Regions from separate parts of the Streptomyces sp. NPDC030838 genome, predicted to be linked through region 1. Evidence: predicted binding sites of a transcription regulator. Region 1 holds the regulator's gene; the other holds the start of a gene.

Region 1 (11,641 bases):
TCGCTGAGGGTTGCCTCAGAGGGGCGGCAGGCGTTGCGAGGGGTGCGGGAAACGTCTCGCCCGGTGCCAGTGTTGCGGGTGCTGGTGTCATTCGTATCAAAATGGTGCATACGTGCCCAGTCTGAGAGGTGTGCGCCGCCGCGGGTGGCGGCGCCCCTGTGTGGCCGCGCCGATCGGGGGTTACTTGCGCGTAAGGGATGGATAAGAGTTGAGTCGGCTTGGCTCAGCTCTGTTGACCCGGCGGATGCCGTCGTGCACACTTGAGCCTGTTCCACTCAAGTCAGCTGGAGGAATCAACCATGGCACGTGCGGTCGGCATCGACCTGGGCACGACTAACTCCGTCGTCAGCGTTCTGGAGGGCGGCGAGCCCACCGTCATCACCAACGCCGAGGGCGCCAGGACCACGCCGTCCGTCGTCGCCTTCGCCAAGAACGGCGAGGTGCTGGTCGGTGAGGTGGCCAAGCGCCAGGCCGTCACCAACGTCGACAGGACCATCCGGTCGGTCAAGCGCCACATGGGCACCGACTGGAAGATCAACCTGGACGGCAAGGACTTCAACCCGCAGCAGATCAGCGCCTTCGTGCTGCAGAAGCTGAAGCGGGACGCCGAGGCGTACCTGGGCGAGAAGGTGACCGACGCGGTCATCACCGTCCCGGCGTACTTCAACGACGCCGAGCGCCAGGCCACCAAGGAGGCCGGCGAGATCGCCGGTCTGAACGTGCTCCGCATCGTCAACGAGCCGACGGCCGCCGCCCTGGCGTACGGCCTCGACAAGGACGACCAGACCATCCTGGTCTTCGACCTCGGTGGCGGTACGTTCGACGTCTCGCTGCTGGAGATCGGCGACGGTGTCGTCGAGGTCAAGGCCACCAACGGTGACAACCACCTCGGTGGTGACGACTGGGACCAGCGCGTCGTCGACTACCTGGTCAAGCAGTTCCAGTCCGGGCACGGCGTGGACCTGTCCAAGGACAAGATGGCGCTGCAGCGTCTGCGCGAGGCCGCCGAGAAGGCGAAGATCGAGCTGTCCTCGTCCACCGAGACCTCGATCAACCTCCCCTACATCACCGCCTCCGCCGAGGGCCCCCTGCACCTCGACGAGAAGCTGACCCGCGCCCAGTTCCAGCAGCTGACCGCGGACCTGCTGGAGCGCTGCAAGACCCCGTTCTTCAACGTCATGAAGGACGCCGGCGTCTCCATCAACGAGATCGACCACGTCGTCCTCGTCGGTGGCTCCACCCGTATGCCCGCCGTCGCCGAGCTCGTCAAGGAGCTGACCGGCGGCAAGGAGGCCAACAAGGGTGTGAACCCGGACGAGGTCGTCGCCATCGGCGCCTCGCTCCAGGCCGGTGTCCTCAAGGGTGAGGTCAAGGACGTCCTGCTCCTCGACGTCACCCCGCTGTCCCTCGGTATCGAGACCAAGGGCGGCATCATGACCAAGCTCATCGAGCGGAACACGACGATCCCGACCAAGCGGTCCGAGATCTTCACCACCGCCGAGGACAACCAGCCGTCCGTGCAGATCCAGGTCTACCAGGGCGAGCGCGAGATCGCGGCGTACAACAAGAAGCTCGGCATGTTCGAGCTGACCGGTCTGCCGCCGGCGCCGCGCGGCGTCCCGCAGATCGAGGTCTCCTTCGACATCGACGCCAACGGCATCATGCACGTCACGGCGAAGGACCTCGGCACCGGCAAGGAGCAGAAGATGACCGTCACCGGCGGCTCCTCGCTCCCGAAGGAAGAGGTCGACCGCATGCGCGAGGAGGCCGAGCGCTACGCGGAGGAGGACCACAAGCGCCGCGAGGCCGCCGAGACCCGCAACCAGGGCGAGCAGCTGGTCTACCAGACCGAGAAGTTCCTCAAGGACAACGAGGACAAGGTCCCCGGCGAGATCAAGACCGAGGTCGAGGCCGCCGTCGCCGAGCTGAAGGAGAAGCTCAAGGGCGAGGACACCGCCGAGATCCGCACCGCCACCGAGAAGGTCGCGGCCGTCTCGCAGAAGCTGGGCCAGGCGATGTACGCCGACGCCCAGGCGTCCCAGGCCGCCGCGGGCGGCGCCTCCGAGCAGCCCAAGGCCGACGACGACGTGGTCGACGCCGAGATCGTGGACGACGAGCGCAAGGACGGTGCGGCGTAATGACGGAGGAGACCCCGGGCTTCGAGGAGAAGCCCGACGTCCCCTCCGGCGCCACCCCTGACGACGCCGAGCCGAAGGCCGCCGCCTCCTCTGCGGAGGAGGGGGCGGCCCCGGCCGGGGACGCGAACGAGACAGCGGGTCTGGTGGCCCAGCTGGACCAGGTGCGCACGGCCCTCAGCGAGCGGACCGCGGACCTCCAGCGGCTCCAGGCCGAGTACCAGAACTACCGCCGCCGGGTCGAGCGCGACCGGATCGCGGTCAAGGAGATCGCCATCGCGAACCTCCTGACCGAGCTCCTGCCCGTGCTCGACGACATCGGGCGCGCGCGGGAGCACGGCGAACTCGTCGGCGGTTTCAAGTCGGTGGCGGAGTCGCTGGAGACCGTGGCGGCCAAGATGGGCCTGCAGCAGTTCGGCAAGGAGGGCGAGCCCTTCGACCCGACGATCCACGAGGCCCTGATGCACTCGTACGCGCCGGACGTCACCGAGACGACCTGCGTCGCGATCCTCCAGCCGGGGTATCGCATCGGCGAGCGCACCATCCGCCCCGCGCGGGTCGCCGTCGCGGAGCCCCAGCCGGGCGCGCAGACGGTCAAGGCCGAGGGCGCCGAAGGCGCAGCGGGTGCGGAGAAGGCCGACGACAAGGAGAACGGTGGCCCGGAGGAGGGCTGACGTTATAACGCACGCAGGAGAGGAGGGACGTCGAGGATGAGCACCAAGGACTTCATCGAGAAGGACTACTACAAGGTCCTCGGCGTCCCCAAGGACGCCACCGAGGCCGAGATCAAGAAGGCGTACCGGAAGCTCGCCCGCGAGTTCCACCCGGACGCCAACAAGGGCAACGCCAAGGCCGAGGAACGCTTCAAGGAGATCTCCGAGGCGAACGACATCCTCGGCGACCCCAAGAAGCGCAAGGAGTACGACGAGGCTCGCGCGCTCTTCGGCAACGGCGGCTTCCGGCCCGGACCCGGCGCCGGCGGCGGCTCGTTCAACTTCGACCTGGGCGACCTCTTCGGCGGCGCCCAGGGCGGGGCGGGCGGCTTCGGCGGCGGACTCGGTGACGTCTTCGGGGGCCTGTTCAACCGGGGCGGGGCCGGCGCCACGCGCACCCAGCCCCGCCGTGGCCAGGACATCGAGTCCGAGGTCACCCTGAGCTTCACCGAGGCGATCGAGGGCGCGACCGTCCCGCTGCGGATGTCGTCGCAGGCGCCGTGCAAGGCCTGCTCCGGCACCGGCGACACGAACGGCACACCGCGCGTGTGCCCGACCTGCGTCGGCACCGGCCAGGTGGCGCGCGGCTCCGGCGGCGGCTTCTCGCTCACCGATCCCTGCCCCGACTGCAAGGGCCGCGGCCTGATCGCGGAGAACCCCTGCGAGGTCTGCAAGGGCAGCGGCCGGGCCAAGTCCTCGCGGACCATGCAGGTGCGCATCCCGGCGGGCGTCTCCGACGGGCAGCGCATCCGGCTGCGCGGCAAGGGCGCGCCGGGCGAGCGCGGCGGTCCCGCGGGCGACCTGTACGTCGTCGTGCACGTCGACGCCCACCCGGTCTTCGGCCGCAAGGGCGACAACCTCACCGTCACCGTCCCCGTGACCTTCGCGGAGGCGGCCCTCGGCGGCGAGGTCCGGGTCCCGACCCTGGGCGGCCCGGCCGTCACCCTGAAGCTGCCCCCGGGCACGCCCAACGGGCGCACCATGCGCGCGCGGGGCAAGGGCGCGGTCCGCAAGGACGGCACCCGCGGGGATCTGCTGGTCACCGTGGAGGTGAGTGTCCCGACCGAGCTGTCGGGGAAGGCTCGTGACGCACTCGAGTCGTATCGCGAGGCGACCGCGGGCGAGGACCCGCGGGCGGAGCTGTTCCAGGCCGCGAAGGGAGCATGAGTCAGATGGATGGCCGTCGTCCCCGCCCCCGCGGGGGTTTCTCGCCCTATGAGTTGACCGACGAGACCCCGGTCTACGTCATCTCGGTGGCGGCCCAGCTCTCCGGCCTGCACCCGCAGACGCTGCGCCAGTACGACCGCCTGGGCCTGGTCTCCCCGGACCGCACCGCCGGCCGCGGCCGACGGTACTCGGCCCGCGACATCGAGCTGCTCCGCCAGGTGCAGCAGCTGTCGCAGGACGAGGGCATCAACCTGGCCGGCATCAAGCGGATCATCGAACTGGAGAACCAGGTCGCGGCCCTCCAGTCCCGCGTCGCCGAACTGGAGGCCGCCCTCGACGGCGCGGCGGCGGCCATGCGCCAGCGCGAGGCCGCGGTGCACGCCTCGTACCGGCGCGATCTGGTGCCGTACCAGGAGGTGCAGCAGAGCAGCGCGTTGGTGGTGTGGCGGCCGAGGCGACAGCAGTCGTCCGACTGACACGGACACGGAGAGGGGCGGCACCGGAGGACATCCGGTGCCGCCCCTCTCGCCGTCCGACGCCCCTTTTACGGCGCGGTGATGACGTACCCCTCCCCAGGGGCGGACTCGGTGCCGTCCGCGGCGACGGCGGTCACCCAGTAGAACGTGGTGGTGCCGCGCGGAGCGCTGGTGTCGACGTACGCGGACGACCCGGCCTCGAGGTCGGCGAGCTTCTCGTACGCGGCGCTGTCCCGGTTCCAGCGGTAGACGCGGTAGCCGCCCGCCGCCTCCGGGGCGGACGCGTCGAGCCCGTACCAGGTGAGCCGGTTGGCGGTCTCACCCTCGATGTCGCCCGCCTCCAGGGTCAGCGGCGAGCCCGCGGGCGTCTCGACGCTCGGCCTCATGTCCAGCTCGGTCGTGGTGACGACCTGTGCCTCGTGGGTCCACCAGTAGGTGGAGTTGTCGGCCTGGTCCAGGGCGTCGACGATGAAGCAGGTCTTCTCGCCGTCGGGGAGGACGGTGTACGAGTACGACGTGGTGTCCGCCCCCACCCAGTAGCCGGCGTGGAGGGCGCACATCTGCTCGCCGTCGGACTCGTACAGCTCGCCGCGACGCACGTTGTAGCTCTTCAGGTCGGCGGCCGGGTTGGGGTCCCAGGTGAGTTCGAAGCCGTACTCGGTCGGCGTGACGGTCACTCCGGTGACGGGCGGCGGCGGGGTGATGTCCGCGCGCCGGCCCCGGACCGAGGCGGAGGGCGCGGACTCGTTGCCCGCCGTGTCGAGCGCGGTCACCCGGTAGTAGTGGGTGCTCTCCTCGGCGGCCGAGGTGTCGAGGTACGACGCCTGGTCGCCGCTGCCGACCTCGGTGTAGGTGCCGGTCGCGGTCGCCGCTCGGTACACCCTGTACGACGCCGCTCCGTCCACCGCGCTCCAGGTGAGCCGCAGGCCGTCCTGCTCGGTGTCCGTGCTCAGGCCCGTCGGCACGGCCGGCGGTGTCCTGTCGACGGTGGTGACGAGCTGGTCGGCGCTGCCTCCCGACTCGTTGCCCGCCTTGTCGACGGCCCGGACCTCGTAGTAGTAGGCGGCGCCGGTCTGCGGCAGCGTGTTGTCGGTGTACGACGTGGCGGTGGTCGTCGCGAGCGGCGTGCCGCCGTACGACGAACCCTTCAGCCGCCGGTACACCCGGTAGTTCGCGAGGTCCATCTCCTTGTTGCCGGACCAGGTGAGCCTGGCCGCGCCGGTGGCGGTGTCGTAGGAGACGGCGGTGCCCGTCGGGGTGAGGGGCCTGACCTTGTCGACGTCGGCGGAGGTGCGCGGCGTGTAGGCGAACTTGACGTTGGCGGTGCCGGTCCAGTTCACGAAGTCGACGCGGAGGGTGTGCCTGCCGCTGGGAATCGTCACGTTGACCGTCTTCTTGACGGTGGTGGAGACGTTCTTCCACAGGTCGATCTTGCGGACGCCGTCCAGGTAGACGCGTACGCCGTCCTGGGCGGAGGCGGTGAAGGTGAACGGGCCGCCCGAGCCGAAGTCGCGGGTGACGGTCCAGCGGACACCGAAGTTGTTCGACGGGACGCCTGAAGTGGGCGCGCCGGTGCCCCAGTTCTGGTCGATGGCCGAGTCGCAGTCCGTTTTCTTCGGAGTTCCGGAGAAGGTGGTGTTTGCGAAGAACTCGCGCTTGTAGACCGGGGAGGTGCAGCTGGTGGCCGCCGACGCGGGGGTCGCGGCCGTGGTGAGCACACCGCCCGCCGTGGCCAGTACCAGGGCGGCGGCGGTGGTGCGTCTGGCTGGATTCATTCGGTCCTCTGGTCGGGATCGGGCCTCCGTACGGCGGCCCTCGGGATCACGACTCGTGCCGGACGGGATTGGTTGCACGGAGTGAAGCGGAATGTGGTGTTGTCATCTCGTTAAGTGGTTTTGCTTGACGCTGGGGCCTGCCGCCGCGTTGGCTTTTCAGTCACATGGGTCGCAAGGGTGCGCCCGCATCCGGAAGACACCCCCGGAAGACACCTAGAAGTGAGCTCCTCCATGCGTCGTCGTATCGCCATATCCGTGGCCTCGTGTTCGTTGGCCCTGTCGCTCGCCGGCTGCGGGGCGCTCGGCGCGACAAGTGACGGGGGCGACGCGACGCCGACCAAGGGCAACGACATCACGGTGGGCCTGCTGCTGCCGGAGAAGGCGAACACCCGCTACGAGAAGTTCGACTACCCCATCATCCGGGCGAAGGTCGCCTCCCTGACCGACAACCGCGGCAAGGTCGAGTACGCCAACGCCGAGCAGAACTCCGCCAAGCAGGCGCAGCAGTTGCAGCAGATGATCGACGACGAGGTGGACGTCATCCTGCTCGACGCGGTCGACGCGCACGCCATCGCGGGCGGCGTGAAGAAGGCCAAGGAGGCGGGCATTCCGGTCATCGCGTACGACCGGCTGGCCGAGGGCCCGATCGACGCGTACATCTCCTTCGACAACGAGCTGGTCGGCGAGGTGCAGGGCCGCACCCTGCTGGACGCCATGGGGCCGGACGTCGACACGTCCGACAAGATCGTCATGATGAACGGCTCGCCCACCGACCCGAACGCCAAGCAGTTCAAGTCGGGCGCGCTGTCCGAGCTGAACGGCCGGGTGCAGATCGCCCAGTCCTTCGACACCAAGGACTGGAAGCCGGAGAACGCCCAGGCCAACATGGCCGAGGCGATCAAGGCGATCGGCGCGGGCAACATCGCCGGCGTCTACTCCGCCAACGACGGCATGGCGGCCGGCGTCATCAAGGCGCTGGAGGCCGCCGGGGTGACGAAGCTGCCGCCCATCACCGGCCAGGACGCGGAGCTGGCGGCCGTGCAGCGGATCGTCAGCGGCGAGCAGTACATGAGCGTCTACAAGTCCTACCCGGCCGAGGCCGAGGCCGCCGCCGAGATGGCCGTCGCCAAGGTGCAGGGCAAGGACATCCAGTTCGACGCGCTGACCCGGGACCGGGTCGACAGCCCCACGAACAAGGGCATCCCGGCCCAGCTGGTGTCCGTGGTCGCGCTGACCCAGGACAACATCGAGGAGACGGTCGTCGCCGACGGCATCTACAAGGTCTCCGAGATCTGCACCGCGCCGTACCGGGCGGCCTGTGCGGAGCTGGGTCTGAAGTAGCCCGCGCCTGCGAGCGCAAGGGGAGTTCACGCCGTATGGCCGTGAACTCCCCTTTGGTGTGCGCGGGTATGTGAGCGCTCTCAGCGGATGTCGCGGAGGGACTGCGTGCCGCGGGCAACGAGCGGTTGCCATCTGTTGTCGGAATGTGACGGACCGGCGTGGGGACGAAAGCTTGCATACCGGTGGTTTCCGGCGGTCACAGTGGAGAGAGGCGTGTTGCGGAGCAGGTGCGCTCCGCGCATAGTTGCGCTGCGGAAGACGCGGAAACCGGGGGTGGGATGGGCGATGGCCGGGCACGGGACGGACGAGCATCCACACGGTGCTGACCGACTGTGCGAGGCCGGGGATCGGGTGTATTCCCGGGCCGTACGGCGCGGCCGCGTGCCCCGCCGCGACGCCGAGGCGGTGCCCTGCCTGCTGGAGCTGGCCCTGCTGCACCCCGATCCCGACGACATGGACTGGCTGGTGCCGACCTCCCCGCAGGAGGTCATGACCCGGCTGCTGCGCGGCGTCTACGACGAGATCAGCGCCAGCCAGCGGCGGGTGGGCTCGGCGGTGGCCGCCGTCGAGTGGTACGCGGGCCTGGGCGGCCGTACGACGGCCTCCGCGTCCGGCGGCGAGGGCACGGCGGCGATCCGGGTCCTCGACGGCCCGGCGCGCATCCAGGCGGCGCTGGACGAGGCCACGGCGGCGTGCACGACCGAGGTGCTGACCGTGCAGCCGGGCGGGATCCGGCGCGAGCACGAGCTGTCCGAGGGCCTGCACCGGGCGCTGGCGCTGCGCGGGCGGGGCGTACGGATGCGGGACCTGTACAACCACGTCGCCCGGCACGGGCAGGGCCTGCTCAACTACCTGGAGCTGATGGGCGACGCGGTCGAGGCCCGCACCCTCGACGAGGTGATCGAGCGGCTGATCCTCTTCGACCGCACGGTCGCCTTCATCCCGGCCAACGCCGACCGCACGATGGCCCTGGAACTGCGTCACCCCGGCCTGGTGGCCTACCTGGTGACGGTCTTCGAACGCCTCTGGCGCCTCGCCGTCCCGCTCACCGCCGCCCTGCCCGACACCGGCATCGAGGGCATCTCGCACCGCGAGCAGTCCATCGCGGCCCTGCTCGCCGAGGGCCACCAGGACGCGGTGATCGCGGAGCGGCTCGGCATCAGCGTCCGCACCTGCCGGGCCCACATCGCCCGCCTCTCCGAGCGCCTGGGCGCGGCCAGCCGCACCCAACTCGGTGTCCGTATCGCCCAGGTCGGCCTGGACGGCCCGCCACGAGCGGCGGGCCTCACCGTCCCGGACCGGGGGTCCTCCCCGAGCGTCCGGTGAGGCGGCTCAGCGTTCCGGGCCGAGGATCCCCGAGCGGCCGATGAGGTAGCCGAGCTGGGCGCGGCTCTCGCTGCCGAGGTGGGCGGCGAGTTTGGCGATGTGTTCGCGGGCGGTGCGGATGTTCATGCCGAGCCGTTCGGCGATGACCGCGTCGGTGTGGCCCTCGATGAGCAGGCCCGCGATGGCTCGTTGGCGGGGGGTGATGCCGCCGCGGACGGGTTGCGGGGCGGACTGCGGGTGCATGGGGGTGGCCAGGCGCCAGAGGCGGTCGAAGACCGTCACCAGGTACTCGACGAGGGCCGGGTTGCGGACCTCCAGGGCGTGGGTGCGGTCCTTGCTGGCGGGCACGAAGGCGACGGTGCGGTCGACGACGATGAGCCGCTCGGGGAGTTCGTCGAGGGTGCGCACCTCGATGTCGCCGGCCAGCCGCTCGCAGTAGGCGAGGACGGCGGGGTCGTGCCGGCTGGTGTGCTGGTAGAGGGTGCGCATCCGGCAGCCGCGGGAGAGCACCGCCTGGTCCCGGGGGAGCGCCACCTCCAGCGCGGAGGCGGGGCGTTTGCCGCCGGGCTGGATGGTGAGCAGTTCGCCGGCGGCGGTGGCCATGGCCTCGCCGATGGCGGTGTTGATCCGTTCCACCCCGCCCAGCAGCCGGATGCCGAACGCGGTGGTCGAGGCGCCGTCCGGGGTGTCGAGCAGCAGCAGCGGCGCGAACGCCTCGGCGAGCCAGGCCTCGTGGCGCCGGCGCCGGGCGATGTCGTCCTCGACGGCGCACAGCAGCCGCGGCAGCGCCACCGACGGCGCCGCGGGCCGCAGCCACGCCCCGTCGGCCCCGTCGCCCCCGTCGGCGACGTCCGGCTGGAGCAGGCCCCGGTCGACCGCGCAGGGCGCCAGTTCGGCCTCCGCGGCCGGGATACGGCCGGCCTGGAGCGCCCGGGCGTACAGGGCGAGGCCTGCCTCGCACACCTCCTCCGCCTCGTGGCGGTGCGTCGCGGTCCTCACCCGGGCTCCTTTCCGGTGGCGGCTGGCTCAGCGGTCCCGGTCCAGGATCCCCGACTGGGCGATGAGGTAGCCGAGTTGGGCCCGGCTGCCGCTGCCGAGGGCGGCGGCGAGTTTGGCGATGTGGGCCCGGCAGGTGCGGACGTTCATGCCGAGGCGGCGGGCGATGGCCTCGTCGACATGGCCTTCGATGAGCAGTTTGGCTATGGAGCGCTGGACGCCGGTGATGCCCTCCGGCGTGGACTCGTACGGTACTTCCTCCATCAGCGGCACGGCCCGCTGCCACAGTTGCTCGAAGACCTTGATGAGGTACTGGACCAGTCCCGGGTGCCGTAGTTCGAGGGCCACCTGGCGGTCGTCCTGGGCGGGGATGAAGGCGACCGTGGTGTCGCAGATGATGAGCCGTTCGATCAGCTCCTCCAGCGTGCGGATCTCGACCTTGGCACCGGCCATCTTGTCCATGTACGCGAAGGTGCTCTGGCTGTGCCGCACGGTGTGCTGGTAGAGCGTGCGCACCGATATGCCGCGTTCGATCAGCGGTTTGCTGCGCTTGAGCGCCTGGCTGAGGATGTGCTCCGGCCTGCTGCCCCCGGGCTGTACGGTCAGCACCTCGGTGCGGGCCTCGGCTATCGCCACGTCCAGCGCGGCATGGATCCGGTCGATGCCCTCCAGCACGGTGATGGCGTGGGTGGCCGCCGGCTGCTGGGCGCTGATGGCGAGGAAGGGCTGGAAGGTGTCCGTGAGGTCGACGGTGAGCCGCCGGCGGTCCTGTATCTCCCGTTCCAGGGGCTGGAGTTGCTGGGCGAGCACGATGGACGGGGGCACGGGGCGCAGCCAGTTCGCGTCATCCGGGTCGGGGTGGAGCAGGGCGAACTCAAGCAGGCAGGGAGCGGGCTTGACCTCGTCGCGGGCGATCCGCCCGGAGCTGAGGGCGGCGGCGTACAGCCGTGATCCTTCGGCGCACAGCTCAGTGATGCCGTGAGGATGTGTCGGGTTTGTGCTCTTAGATGACAAATCTCCACCCCCCAGGGTCCTGAACGTGCAGGAACATGATGCATCTCCCCGGTGGCATTGACGTGCCTGAATGAGCCATCGTCTTGTTTCGCGGGGGAGAGGAAGCCATCAAGTGAGGACGAAGCCGACCATGAATAAGAGAATGCTTCGCTCGGTGCTTGCTACTGCCGTCGTTGCTCTGGCGCTGGCCTTCGGTGCGGCCGGTCCTCTCGACGTCGGCTGGCGGACCCCTGCCCAGGTGGAGAGCGCGGCGGAGGTGGCCGGGGACGTCGGCTGGTCCGTCGAGGCCGCACCCGGCGACGTCGGCTGGGGCGTCGCGGCCGGCGGCGAGGACGTCGGCTGGTCGGAGCCGGTGGGCGCGGACGCATGACCACTCCACCCGACGACCGATCCTTCCGGCGTGAAATGGCCACCGCGTACCGTTCCGGCTGGCACTTCATCGACCTGGCCACCGCCATCCCCCACAACGGTGACTCGCTCATGGTGACCGTGTTCGGTGAGCCGGTCGTCGTCACCCGGGACGAGGACGGAGACGTACGGGCGTACCGGTGCCTGCGCCGGCCCCGCGGTGCGCCGCAGCCCGTGCGGTGCGCCATCCGGTACGGAATGATCTTTGTGAATCTTGACCAGCGTGACCACCGGTTGGCGGAGCCGGAGACCCCGGACCCCATGACCATCTCGGCCACCCCCCGCAGTGC
Region 2 (11,641 bases), on a different contig from region 1:
GCCGGATTCGCCCAGTACAACCCGCTGTGGATCGCGCGGTACGCGTCGACGGTGGGGGAGCTGCCGGCGGGGTGGGCGTACTACACGATGTGGCAGTACACCTCCACGGGCCCGACCGTGGGAGACCACAACAGGTTCAACGGCGCGTACGACCGACTGCAGGCGCTCGCCCTCGGATAGCCCCACGGACACGGCGATGCCCCGCCGGTCGAGGGACGGCGGGGCATCGCGTCGGTACGGATCAGTCGTCGTGCTTGTCCTTCTTGTGGTGGTCCTTCTTGTGGTGGTCGTGGTGGTCATGGTGATCGTGGTGGTCGTGGACCTTGACCCACTTGCAGTGCTTGTGCCAGTGGCCGTGCTTGTGGTGCTTGTGCCACTTGCAGTGCTTCTCCCAGTGCCCGTGGTCGCTGTGCGTGGCGACCGAGCTCACGGCCGACGATGCGGGCATCGGGGCCGCCGAGGCCGCGCCCCCCGAGAGGAACATCCCGCCGGCGGCCACCGCGACCGAGGCCACGACCGTCGCGAGACGGATTCCGCGCTTCTGACGGATCTCCGGCTTGTTTTCCTTCGTGTGCGTCATGGGTTCGTCCTACTCTCCGAGGGCCCTTCGCCTTGTCCGGTCTTTCCGGTGGGGCCGCACTTCCAGTAGGCCGAATCGGGGCAAAAGGGTCATGTTCCGAAGTTTCGGGACTTGACACCACACGGAGTAGGGGTTAGGGCCCGCCCACGCGCCCATGGCGAAGGCCCGGGCCTCCCTCACGGGACCCGGGCCTTCTGTTGTCCGGACGCGTCCGTCACGCCGCGACCGGAACCTCCGGCGCCGCGCCGCTCGTGGCCGGCGTCAGGGCCAGCTCCAGGACCTGGCGGACGTCGGTGACGGTGTGGACGTCGAGCTTGTCCAGCACCTCGGCGGGGACGTCGTCCAGGTCGGGCTCGTTGCGCTTGGGGATGATCACCGTGGTGACGCCCGCGCGGTGCGCGGCGAGCAGCTTCTGCTTCACGCCGCCGATGGGCAGGACCCGGCCGGTCAGGGAGACCTCGCCGGTCATGGCCACGTCGGTGCGGACCAGGCGGCCGGAGAGGAGGGACGCCAGGGCCGTCGTCATCGTGATGCCGGCGCTCGGGCCGTCCTTCGGGACCGCGCCCGCCGGGAAGTGGATGTGCACGCCCCGGTCCTTCAGGTCGGCGACCGGGAGTTCCAGCTCGGCGCCGTGGGAGCGGAGGAAGGACAGGGCGATCTGTGCGCTCTCCTTCATCACGTCGCCCAGCTGGCCGGTGAGGGTCAGGCCCGCCGCGCCCGTCTCCGGGTCGGCCAGCGACGCCTCCACGTAGAGGACGTCACCGCCCGCGCCGGTCACCGCCAGGCCCGTCGCCACGCCCGGGACGGACGTACGGCGCTCGGCCGGGTCCTGGGCCGACTCCGGCACATGGTGCGGGCGGCCGATCAGGCCGCGCAGATCGGCGTCGGTGATGGTGAACGGCAGCTCCCGCTCGCCCAGTTCGTGCTGTGCGGCGACCTTGCGCAGCAGCCGGGCGACGGACCGCTCCAGATTGCGTACGCCGGCCTCGCGCGTGTACTCACCGGCCAGCTTGCGCAGCGCGCTCTCGTCGATGGTCACCTCGTCCGCGCCGAGCCCGGCGCGCTCCAGCTGGCGCGGCACCAGGTGGTCACGGGCGATGACGACCTTCTCGTCCTCGGTGTAGCCGTCCAGCCGGACCAGTTCCATCCGGTCGAGCAGGGCCTCGGGGATGGCCTCCAGGACGTTGGCCGTGGCCAGGAAGACGACGTCCGACAGGTCGAGTTCGACCTCCAGGTAGTGGTCGCGGAAGGTGTGGTTCTGGGCGGGGTCGAGGACTTCGAGGAGCGCCGCGGCCGGGTCGCCGCGGAAGTCGGAGCCGACCTTGTCGATCTCGTCCAGCAGGACGACCGGGTTCATCGAACCGGCCTCCTTGATGGCGCGGACGATCCGGCCGGGCAGCGCGCCGACGTACGTGCGCCGGTGGCCGCGGATCTCCGCCTCGTCGCGGACACCGCCGAGGGCGACGCGGACGAACTTGCGCCCCATGGCGTGCGCGACGGACTCGCCGAGGCTGGTCTTGCCGACGCCGGGCGGGCCCACCAGGGCCAGGACGGCACCGCCGCGCCGTCCACCGACGACGCCGAGGCCGCGCTCGCCGCGGCGCTTGCGCACCGCCAGGTACTCGGTGATCCGCTCCTTCACGTCCTCCAGGCCGGCGTGCTCGGCGTCCAGGATCGCCTTGGCGCCCTGGATGTCGTACGCGTCCTCGGTCCGCTCGTTCCACGGGAGTTCGAGGACGGTGTCCAGCCAGGTGCGGATCCAGGAGCCCTCGGGGGACTGGTCGCTCGCCCGCTCCAGCTTGTCGACCTCCTTGAGGGCGGCCTCGCGGACCTTCTCGGGCAGGTCGGCGGCCTCGACGCGGGCGCGGTAGTCGTCGGACTCCTCGCCCTCCTTCTCGCCGTTCAGCTCGCGCAGCTCCTTGCGGACCGCCTCCAGCTGACGGCGCAGCAGGAACTCGCGCTGCTGCTTGTCGACGCCCTCCTGGACGTCCTTGGCGATGGTCTCGGCGACGTCCTGCTCGGCGAGGTGGTCGCGCAACTGCTGGGTGGCGAGCCTGAGGCGGGCGACCGGGTCGGCGGTCTCCAGCAGCTCGACCTTCTGCTCGGTGGTGAGGAACGGGGAGTAACCGGAGTTGTCGGCGAGCGCGGAGACGTCGTCGATCGCCTGCACCCGGTCGACCACCTGCCAGGCGCCGCGCTTCTTCAGCCAGGCGGTGGCGAGGGCCTTGTACTCCTTGACCAGCTCGGTGACGTGCCCCGGCAGCGGGTCGGGCACGCTCTCGTCGATCCGCGTGCCCTCGACCCACAGGGCGGCGCCCGGCCCGGTCGTCCCGGCGCCGATCTTCACCCGCCCACGCCCGCGGATCAGGGCGCCCGGGTCACCGTCCGCCAGCCGGCCGACCTGCTCGACGGTGCCGAGCACACCGGTGCTCGCGTAGGTCCCGTCGACGCGGGGCACCAGGAGGACCCTGGGCTTGCCCGGCTCCGACCGCGCGGCCGCCTGAGCGGCTTCCACCGCGGCCCGTACATCGGCGTCATTGAGGTCCAGCGGAACCACCATCCCGGGCAGCACGACCTCGTCGTCGAGCGGCAGCACAGGCAGGGTGAGCGGTGTGAACGCCGTGGACTCAGCAGCCATGATCTCCCCTTCGGCAGTCAAGTTGAGTTATGCCGACTCAATGCGCGGAAGAGCTTGAATGTTCCCAGGCCCTTGTTCGCTGTCAGCGATCACTGGCTCCGGGTGCTGTTTCCGCTGGTGGGAGCGGGGGTGCCGGCCTCGGGCGCTACTCGGGACTCCGCTCGGAAGCCCACTCAGAACTCAGAACTTCACTCAGAACTCCACGAACACCACCGTCGCGTCGTCGTGCGTCTTGCCGCGGCCCAGGCGCGTCCGCTGCTCCCGGTCCGCCTCCTCCAGGGTGCGCACCCGGTCGATCAGCCACTGGGGGCCGTTCTTGCGGATCGCGCTGTGGAGGTCGGTCCAGTCGCCTTCCCGGAACTTCTCCGTCCAGCGGGTGGCGCCGTCGGTGAGGGCGGTCAGGGAGGCGACCGACGCGCGCGGGACGGTGCCCGTCACCGCGCGGGCGGCGACCGCCGGGTCCGCGGCGGCGGTGAAGAAGCCGCCCTCCTTGTTGCGCAGGGTGGCGTCGATGGCGGTGTCGGAGGTGAGGGCCGCGCGGGGGAGGCGGGTGAGGCGGTCGTCGAGGACGGGGGTGACCGCGCCGTCGGGGGATTCGAGGAGCAGGGCGGAGTCGGACAGGACCAGGTACTCGACGGTCTCCTCCGTCCAGCGGGCCAGGACCACCGTTGCCTGTGGGGTGCGTGGGTGAGAAAGGTCACAGGTTTCGGTGTGGGCTTCGGAGGTACGTGCGATCGCGCGGGCCAGTGCGTCCGCCAGCGGAACATCCGGGAGTGAAACGGTCAGTTCGGTCAGCGCCCCGCCCAGGCGCGCGGTGTACCAGGGGACGGAATGCAGACAGCCGGTTCCGCCCCGCGGCGGGGTCACGCCGTCCAGGACGACCAGACAACCGCCCTGTCCGGAGGCGGGAAGTCCGACACCGGCGAAGTCCTCGTTGGGGCGCGCGGGATCGCCCGCCACCGAGACAAGTTCCGTACGCATCCGGTCAGTCTGCACGAGCCCTTCACAAGGTCCGCGAAAGGCTGGCATCGGTCGCCGAATCATCGAACCGTCGCAGGTCAGGAGCCGGGTTTGGGATGGAATGGCGCACTCCGGGAAGGCGTGGCGGCGAATCCTGCCAAAGCCTGCGGCAGACGTCCAACCGGCCCGCCGCGCAAGGCTGTCGCACGCGCCAGAGGAACTTGCCCGCCAACTCCGGTCCGATGTTCACTCCTTCGGGTGGCGGGTCAGACGATGCACGTCCCCTGCCCACCGGCACTGGGAGGGTCGGGAACTGTACCGGGAGTACGCACCAGTTGACGGAGCGTCACCCGGGTCCACGGGTACACGAGTCAGGAATGCGAGCACCGGTGCAGAAGAAGCGGCCTCGGCGCACAGACAGGCAGACGGCCCCCGAGGGGGCAGCGGAGCACACTCCCGTCGGCAAGGGCCGCCCCACCCGCGTACGCAACCGCCTCATCGTGGCCGTCGCCGTGGTGGCCGCCGCGATCGCCGGTGCGGGCACCCCCTCCGTGCTCGCCGCCGCGGGACAGGCCCACGACACCCAGGAACTGGTGACGCTCTCCGAGCAGACCCAGGACGCCCTCGCCCTCGCCCACGCGCTCGCCGACGAGCGCGACGAGGTGATCTCGTACGTCGCGGCCGGCCGCCCCAAGTCCAAGGCGCCCTCCGAGCAGCGCTCCGCCCGGGTCGACCGGCAGGTGGAGGAGCTGCGCGCGGACAGTGACACCCCGGCGTCGGTGCTGAAGGACCTGGACGGTATCGCGGCCGTCCGCAGAGCGGCGCTCACCGGAAAGAGCACCGCTCTCGAAGCGCACCAGGCGTACTCCGACGCCATCGCCGAACTCCACCGGCTCGCCGAGGACCTGGCCGAACAGCTCCCGCCCCGCGCGGGCGCCGGAGCGTACGCCCTCGCCGAACTCGACTCCGCCGTCCAGCAGTCCGCCGCCGCCCGCGGCCTGCTGCTCGCCGCGCTCAACGTGCCGCGCACCACCCAGACGGTCATCGACCCCGTCACCGGCGTGCCCACCACCGCCACCACCTCCTCCCAGGCCGACGCCCGGCAGCGCGCCGCGCTCACCGCCGCCGCCCAGCAGGCCCGGCTGCGCTCCGACGCGGCCCTGGCGGACTTCCGGGAGACCGCGCCCAAGGCCGCCCGCACCTCGTACGACTCCACGGTCACCGGCCCCGAGGTCAACTCCGCCGAGAAGTACCTCGCCGCCCTCACCGACCAGCCGACCCTCTCCGACACCGAACTCGCCACCGACGCCGCGAAGCTGAACGCCGCGCTCTCCGCCCGCGTCGACGCGATGCGCGGCGTCGAGTCCGCGCTCTACGACCGCCGCACCAAGGACCTGGAGGCGCTGCGCGACGACGACGTCACCGAGCTGGAGATCCGGATCGCCCTCCTCGGCGCGCTGCTCCTGCTCGCCGTCGGCATCGCCACCGCCATGGCGCGCACCCTCACCCGACCGCTCGCCGTGCTGCGCATCGGCTCCGCCCGGCTCGCCGAGGCCGCCGACCCGGCCGCCGAGGAACCGGTCAAGTTCACCGGGCGCAACGACGAGTTCGCCCGCGTCGTTCGCTCCGTCAACGCCCTGCACGCGCAGGCCGTCGCCCTGCACGAGCGGGTCGCCACGCTGGAGGCCGACCGCAAGCACCTGGTCGGGCAGCGGCAGAAGATGGCCGACGCCCGCGAGCAGCTGCGCGCGGAACTGGCGGAGTCGACCGCCCAGTTGGAGCGGGTGCGCACCAGCATCGGCGGTACGTTCGTCAGCCTGGCGCTGCGCACGCTCGGTCTGGTCGAACGTCAGCTCGCCGTGATCGAGCAGCTGGAGGAGCGCGAGCAGGACCCGGACCGGCTCTCCACCCTGTTCAAGCTCGACCACTTCGCCACCGTGATGCGCCGGCACAGCGAGAACCTGCTCGTCCTGGCCGGTACCGAGCACGTCCAGCAGCACCACGGACCCGTCCCGCTGGTCGACGTCGCCCGGGCGGCGGTCAGCGAGATCGAGCGCTACGAGCGGGTCCGGATCTCCGCGCTGCCGCCGCACGCCCACATCGCCGGGTTCGCCGCCGACGACCTCTCCCACCTGCTCGCCGAGCTGATGGAGAACGCCACCTCGTTCTCCCCGCCCGACGTGCCCGTCGAGGTCTCCGGCTGGCTGCTGGAGAACGGCGAGGTCATGCTCTCCGTGCAGGACGGCGGTATCGGCATGACCGAGGAGCGGATGACCCGGCTCAACGCCCGGCTCGCCGACTTCGACCCCGAGGCCGCGTACGACCAGGAGGGCGACGACGGGCTCGGGCTGGGCCTGTACGTCGTCGCCCGGCTCGCCCACCGGCTCGGAGTGCGGGTCCAGCTGCGGGAGCAGAAGCAGGGCGGCGTCGCGGCGGTCGTGGTGCTGCCGCAGCCGCTGCTCGCCGAGGCCGGGCCGGCCGCCGTGCCCAGCGCCTCGCCCTCCCCGGACGGCACCCTCACCTTCTCCCTCCCCGGCGCGGACGCCGAGGCCAACTCCAACGTCCTGCCCGGCCGCGCCAAGCACACCGACCCGCTGGTCGCGCTCGCGGAGAAGGCCGTACGGCAGGAGGAGGCCGCCGCGGACGCCGCGGCCGGCGTCGAGGCGGACGTACGGCCGGAGGAGCAGGCCGGGAGCGACGTAGAACCGGAGCCGCAGCAGGAGCCGGAGTCGGAGCGGGAGCGGGAGCCGGAGCCGGGCGACGAGCCCGAGTCGGACGGCGAGCCCGAGTCCGAGGCGGTGCCCGCCGCGGAGGCCCCCGCCGAGACCACCATGGAGCTGCTCATCCCGGAGCCCGCCGCCGAGCCGGAGCCGGAACCCGAACCCGAGCGGCCCGCCACGAAGACGCCGGAGGCCCCCGCCGACCCCTACGCCATCGGCCCCGACACGCACGACCGCGCTCCCGACGAGGGCGAGGACCAGCTCACCGACAAGGGGCTGCCCAAGCGCACCCCGAAGATCACCGCGCCCGCGGCGGCGCCCCGGCAGCGTACCGAGGGCGTCGACGCCGAGGCACTGCGCCGCCGGCTGGGCGGCTTCCGCCGGGGGGCGGAGGCCGGGCGCCGTGATGTCGAGGCGGAGATCGCCGAGCAGACGGCCCAGACCAGGACGCCGGACGTCCCCGCACCTCACCACCGCACGACCGCAGGACACGCACAAGCCGAAGAAGCCACGGGGGGCACAGTCGAGGAGGCAAGCAGTTGACCGCGCCCAGTACCTTCGGACTGAGCAGTGAAGCCCGCAACCTGCACTGGCTGCTGACCAACCTCGTCGAGGAGGTGCCCGGCATCCTCTCCGTCGCGGTGGTCTCCTCCGACGGACTGCTGCTGCTCTCGTCCGACCCCGGGCGGAACGAGGCCGCCCGCGCCCCCCGCGCCGGCCGCCCCGCCGGCCCGCGCGGCTCCTCCGCCGACCTGGCCACCATCGTCTCCGGCATCGGCAGCCTCACCATCGGCGCCGCCCGGCTGCTGGAGTTCGGCGGGGTGAAGCACACCATGGTCGCGATGGACGAGGGCAGCCTGTTCGTGATGTCGATCAGCGACGGCTCGCTGCTCGGGGTGCACGGCTCCGCGGACTGCGACATGAGCGTGGTGGCGTACCACATGGCGCTCTTCGTCGGCCGCGCCGGCCATGTGCTGACCCCCGAACTGCGCAGCGAGCTACGGAAATCCCTGGAGTCCGAGTCGACGGGGAGTGCCCGATGAGTACACCCAAATCGCAGCTCCCGGTGCGCGGCGGCGACCGCAAGCCCGCCCGCGTCCGCCCCTACTCGCTCACCGGCGGCCGTACCCGCTTCGGGCACGTCCTGCTGGTCGAGACGTTCGTGGCTTCCACGGCCGCGCTGGACGCCGCCGAGCAGCGGAAGGAACTGACGAATGGTTCCCTCACCACCCGGGTGATGCCGGAGATGCGGGCCATCGTCGAACTGTGCCGCCGGATGCGCACGGTGGCCGAGATCGCCGCGCTGCTGAGGATGCCGCTCGGCGTGGTCCGCGTGCTCCTCAGCGACCTCGCGGACCAGGGAAAGATCCGGGTGTACGGAACCGGTACCGGGCACGGCACGGGCCGCCCGAACCGAGCGCTGCTGGAAAGGGTGCTGAGTGGACTCCGTCGTCTCTGATGCCGCTCGCGGCGTCTCCCCGCTCCTCGACGACGAGGGGCCCGTACAGCCCTGGCAGACGGACCGCACCCGCGCCCCCGTCGCCACGAAGATCGTGGTGGCGGGCGGCTTCGGCGTCGGCAAGACCACGCTGGTCACCTCCGTCTCGGAGATCACCCCGCTGCAGACCGAGGCCCTGATGACCGAGGCCAGCGAGGAGACCGACGACCTCACCGCCACGCCCGGCAAGCTGACCACCACCGTGGCCATGGACTTCGGCCGCATCACGCTCGACGACGACCTGGTGCTCTACCTGTTCGGCACGCCGGGCCAGCAGCGGTTCTGGTTCATGTGGGACGACCTGGTGCGCGGCGCGATCGGGGCGGTGGTGATGGCCGACACCCGCCGTCTGAAGGACTGCTTCCCGGCACTGGACTACTTCGAGAGCTGTGGACTGCCGTACGTCGTCGCGGTCAACCACTTCGACGGCAGCGAGCTGTTCGATCCCGAGGACGTCCGCGAAGCCCTCACGATTCCCCCGCACATACCTGTCATGATCATGGACGCGCGGCGCCGGATCTCGGTGATCGAGACGCTCCTCGCCCTCGTGGCCCACGCGCTCGAGGAAACCCCCGAGTAGCCCACCTAGGAGAGACATTTCCGCATGCGGAAGATACTCGTCGTAGGGGCCGGCCAGTCCGGCCTCCAGATCGCCCTCGGCCTCCAGTCGCACGGCTACGAGGTCACCCTGATGTCGAACCGGACCGCGGACGAGATCCGCTCCGGCCGGGTCATGTCGACGCAGTGCATGTTCCACACGGCACTCCAGCACGAGCGCGACCTCCAGCTGAACTTCTGGGAGTCCCAGGCCCCGAAGATCGAGGGACTCGGCGTCTCCGTGGCGGCGCCCGGCTCGCACGACCCGGGCCCGACACAGCGCGCGATCGACTGGGTGGGCAGGCTCGACGGGTACGCGCAGTCGGTCGACCAGCGGGTGAAGATGGCCGGCTGGATGGAGACCTTCGCGCAGCGCGGCGGCCAGCTCGTCATCCACGGCGCGGCGGTCGGCGACCTCGACTACTTCTCCCGTACGTACGACCTGGTGCTGGTCGCGGCGGGCAAGGGCGAGCTGGTGCAGATGTTCGCCCGGGACCCCGAGCGCTCTCCCTACGCCGAGCCGCAGCGCGCCCTCGCGGTGGCCTACGTCCACGGCCTCGGCCCGCGCCCGGAGCACCCGGAGTTCGACGCGGTCCGCTGCAACCTGGTGCCCGGAGTCGGCGAGCTGTTCGTCATGCCGACGCTCACCACCTCCGGCCGCGCCGACATCCTGTTCTGGGAGGGCATACCCGGCGGCCCGCTCGACGTCTTCCAGGGCGTCAAGGACCCGGCGGAACACCTCTCCCTGACTCTGGAACTCATGGAGAAGTTCACGCCCTGGGAGTACGCGCGGGCCACCAAGGTCGAGCTGACGGACGCGGGCGGCACGCTGGCCGGCCGCTACGCGCCCACGGTCCGCAACCCGATCGGCCGCCTCCCCGGCGGCGGTCTGGTCCTCGGCGTGGCCGACGTGGTCGTCGCCAACGACCCGATCACCGGGCAGGGCTCCAACTCGGCGTCCAAGTGCGCGGCGGCGTATCTGGCGGCCATCCTCGAACACGGTGACAAGCCGTTCGACGAGGAGTGGATGCAGGCCACGTTCGACCGCTACTGGGCCACGGCCCAGCACGTCACCAAGTGGACCAACGCGATGCTGGCTCCGCCGCCCGAGCACATCCTGAACCTCATCGGCGCCGCCGGGCAGCTTCAGCCGGTGGCGGATCGTTTCGCCAATGCGTTCAACGATCCTGCGGATTTCGAGAACTTCTTCTACGAGCCGGAGAAGACCCAGGCGTACCTGTCCTCGGTCACGGGAGCCTGACGGGCCTCCGACCAGCGGTCCGGCGGTCGTCGTCGGGGATTCCGGGTATCGCGGGCGTATCGAGAATCGCATACGCCGGCGCAACGGCCCTCCGTCTCCAATGGGGGCATGAACCACAACGCGTCCCTGTCGGCACCGCCCCGCCGCACGCGCGGCATCGTGCTCCTCGGCCTGGCGATCCTCGGCGTGGCGGCCGCCGCGTTCGTCGTGCGGCGGCCGCTCATGATGTCCGCTCCGATGTGCATGGCCGGGCGGTGGCACGGCTGCTTCGGTACGTTCAACGGTGTAGTGCTCATGACGTTGGTCGCGCTGCCGTTGGCCGCGTTGGCGGTGTGGGCCCTGGCGCGGCGTCGGCGGGCGGCCGGCACCACCGCGCCGTGGCGGATGTCGCTGGCCGAGGTGGGCATGGTCCACGGGACGGTGCCGTTCCTGTGGATGACCCTGATGCCGGGCGGCGGTGCCGGCACCGTCCCCGCCCGGGTGAGCCTGGTACCGCTGCGGGACCTGGTCACGATGGGGACGCTCGGCATCGTCGGCAACCTGCTGGTCTTCGCGGCGCTGGGGTTCTTCGCCCCGATGCGGTTCGCGGCGCTGGCGTCCGTGCCGCGGATCCTGGCGCTCGGGGCGGGCTGCTCGGCCCTGGTCGAAACCGCACAGTACGTCCTGCGTCTTGACCGGGTGTCCTCCGTGGACGACGTCCTGGTCAACGCCGCCGGCGCCGTGCTGGCCGCGCTGGCGTCGCGCCGTTGGTGGCGTACTACGGCAAAAGCGCCGCATACGTCGGCGATATGTGGTGCTGCCTAGGCTTCGGACATGCGCGTACTGATCGTGGAGGACGAGCCCTACCTGGCCGAAGCCGTGCGTGACGGTCTCCGGCTGGAAGCGATCGCCGCCGACATCGCCGGGGACGGCGACTCCGCTCTGGAGCTGCTGAGCGTCCACTCCTACGACCTCGCGGTCCTCGACCGCGACATCCCCGGCCCCTCCGGCGACGAGGTCGCCCGGCGCATCGTCGCCTCCGGCAGCGGCATCCCGATCCTCATGCTCACCGCCGCCGACCGGATCGACGACAAGGCGTCCGGGTTCGCGCTCGGTGCCGACGACTACCTCACCAAACCGTTCGAGCTGCGGGAGCTCGTCCTGCGGCTGAGGGCGCTCGACCGCAGGCGCGCGTACGCCCGGCCCCCGGTCCGCGAGATCGCGGGCCTGCGCGTCGACCCCTTCCGCCGGGAGGTGTTCCGCGACGGACGCTACGTCGCGCTCACCCGCAAGCAGTTCGCCGTGCTCGAAGTCCTCGTCGCCGCCGAAGGCGGGGTCGTCAGCGCCGAAGAGCTGCTGGAACGGGCCTGGGACGAGAACGCCGACCCCTTCACCAACGCCGTCCGCA

The links. The regulator HspR, encoded in region 1, represses chaperone genes until heat shock. The targets are predictions, from matches to a motif close to TTGAGNNNNNNNNNCTCAA.
Region 2: a site for HspR is predicted at 3,241-3,259, ahead of lon (endopeptidase La). Genes of this name have one in related genera too.

What each region holds. Positions count from the first base shown of each region.
Region 1 is NZ_JBVIED010000004.1:466,264-477,904, forward strand. It holds gene dnaK (molecular chaperone DnaK) at 300-2,138, shown strand; gene grpE (nucleotide exchange factor GrpE) at 2,138-2,809, shown strand; gene dnaJ (molecular chaperone DnaJ) at 2,846-4,015, shown strand; gene ACZ42A_RS15430 (heat shock protein transcriptional repressor HspR) at 4,021-4,491, shown strand; gene ACZ42A_RS15435 (fibronectin type III domain-containing protein) at 4,560-6,266, opposite strand; gene ACZ42A_RS15440 (sugar ABC transporter substrate-binding protein) at 6,498-7,607, shown strand; gene ACZ42A_RS15445 (helix-turn-helix transcriptional regulator) at 7,893-8,933, shown strand; gene ACZ42A_RS15450 (helix-turn-helix transcriptional regulator) at 8,940-9,932, opposite strand; gene ACZ42A_RS15455 (helix-turn-helix transcriptional regulator) at 9,960-10,943, opposite strand; gene ACZ42A_RS15460 (hypothetical protein) at 11,098-11,313, shown strand; gene ACZ42A_RS15465 (Rieske (2Fe-2S) protein) at 11,310-11,641, shown strand, end outside.
Region 2 is NZ_JBVIED010000016.1:116,485-128,125, reverse strand. It holds gene ACZ42A_RS32675 (lysozyme) at 1-180, shown strand, start outside; gene ACZ42A_RS32670 (hypothetical protein) at 242-580, opposite strand; gene lon (endopeptidase La) at 795-3,218, opposite strand; gene ACZ42A_RS32660 (protein phosphatase 2C domain-containing protein) at 3,411-4,199, opposite strand; gene ACZ42A_RS32655 (sensor histidine kinase) at 4,556-7,441, shown strand; gene ACZ42A_RS32650 (roadblock/LC7 domain-containing protein) at 7,438-7,941, shown strand; gene ACZ42A_RS32645 (DUF742 domain-containing protein) at 7,938-8,357, shown strand; gene ACZ42A_RS32640 (GTP-binding protein) at 8,338-8,976, shown strand; gene ACZ42A_RS32635 (styrene monooxygenase/indole monooxygenase family protein) at 9,001-10,254, shown strand; gene ACZ42A_RS32630 (VanZ family protein) at 10,363-11,058, shown strand; gene ACZ42A_RS32625 (response regulator transcription factor) at 11,068-11,641, shown strand, end outside.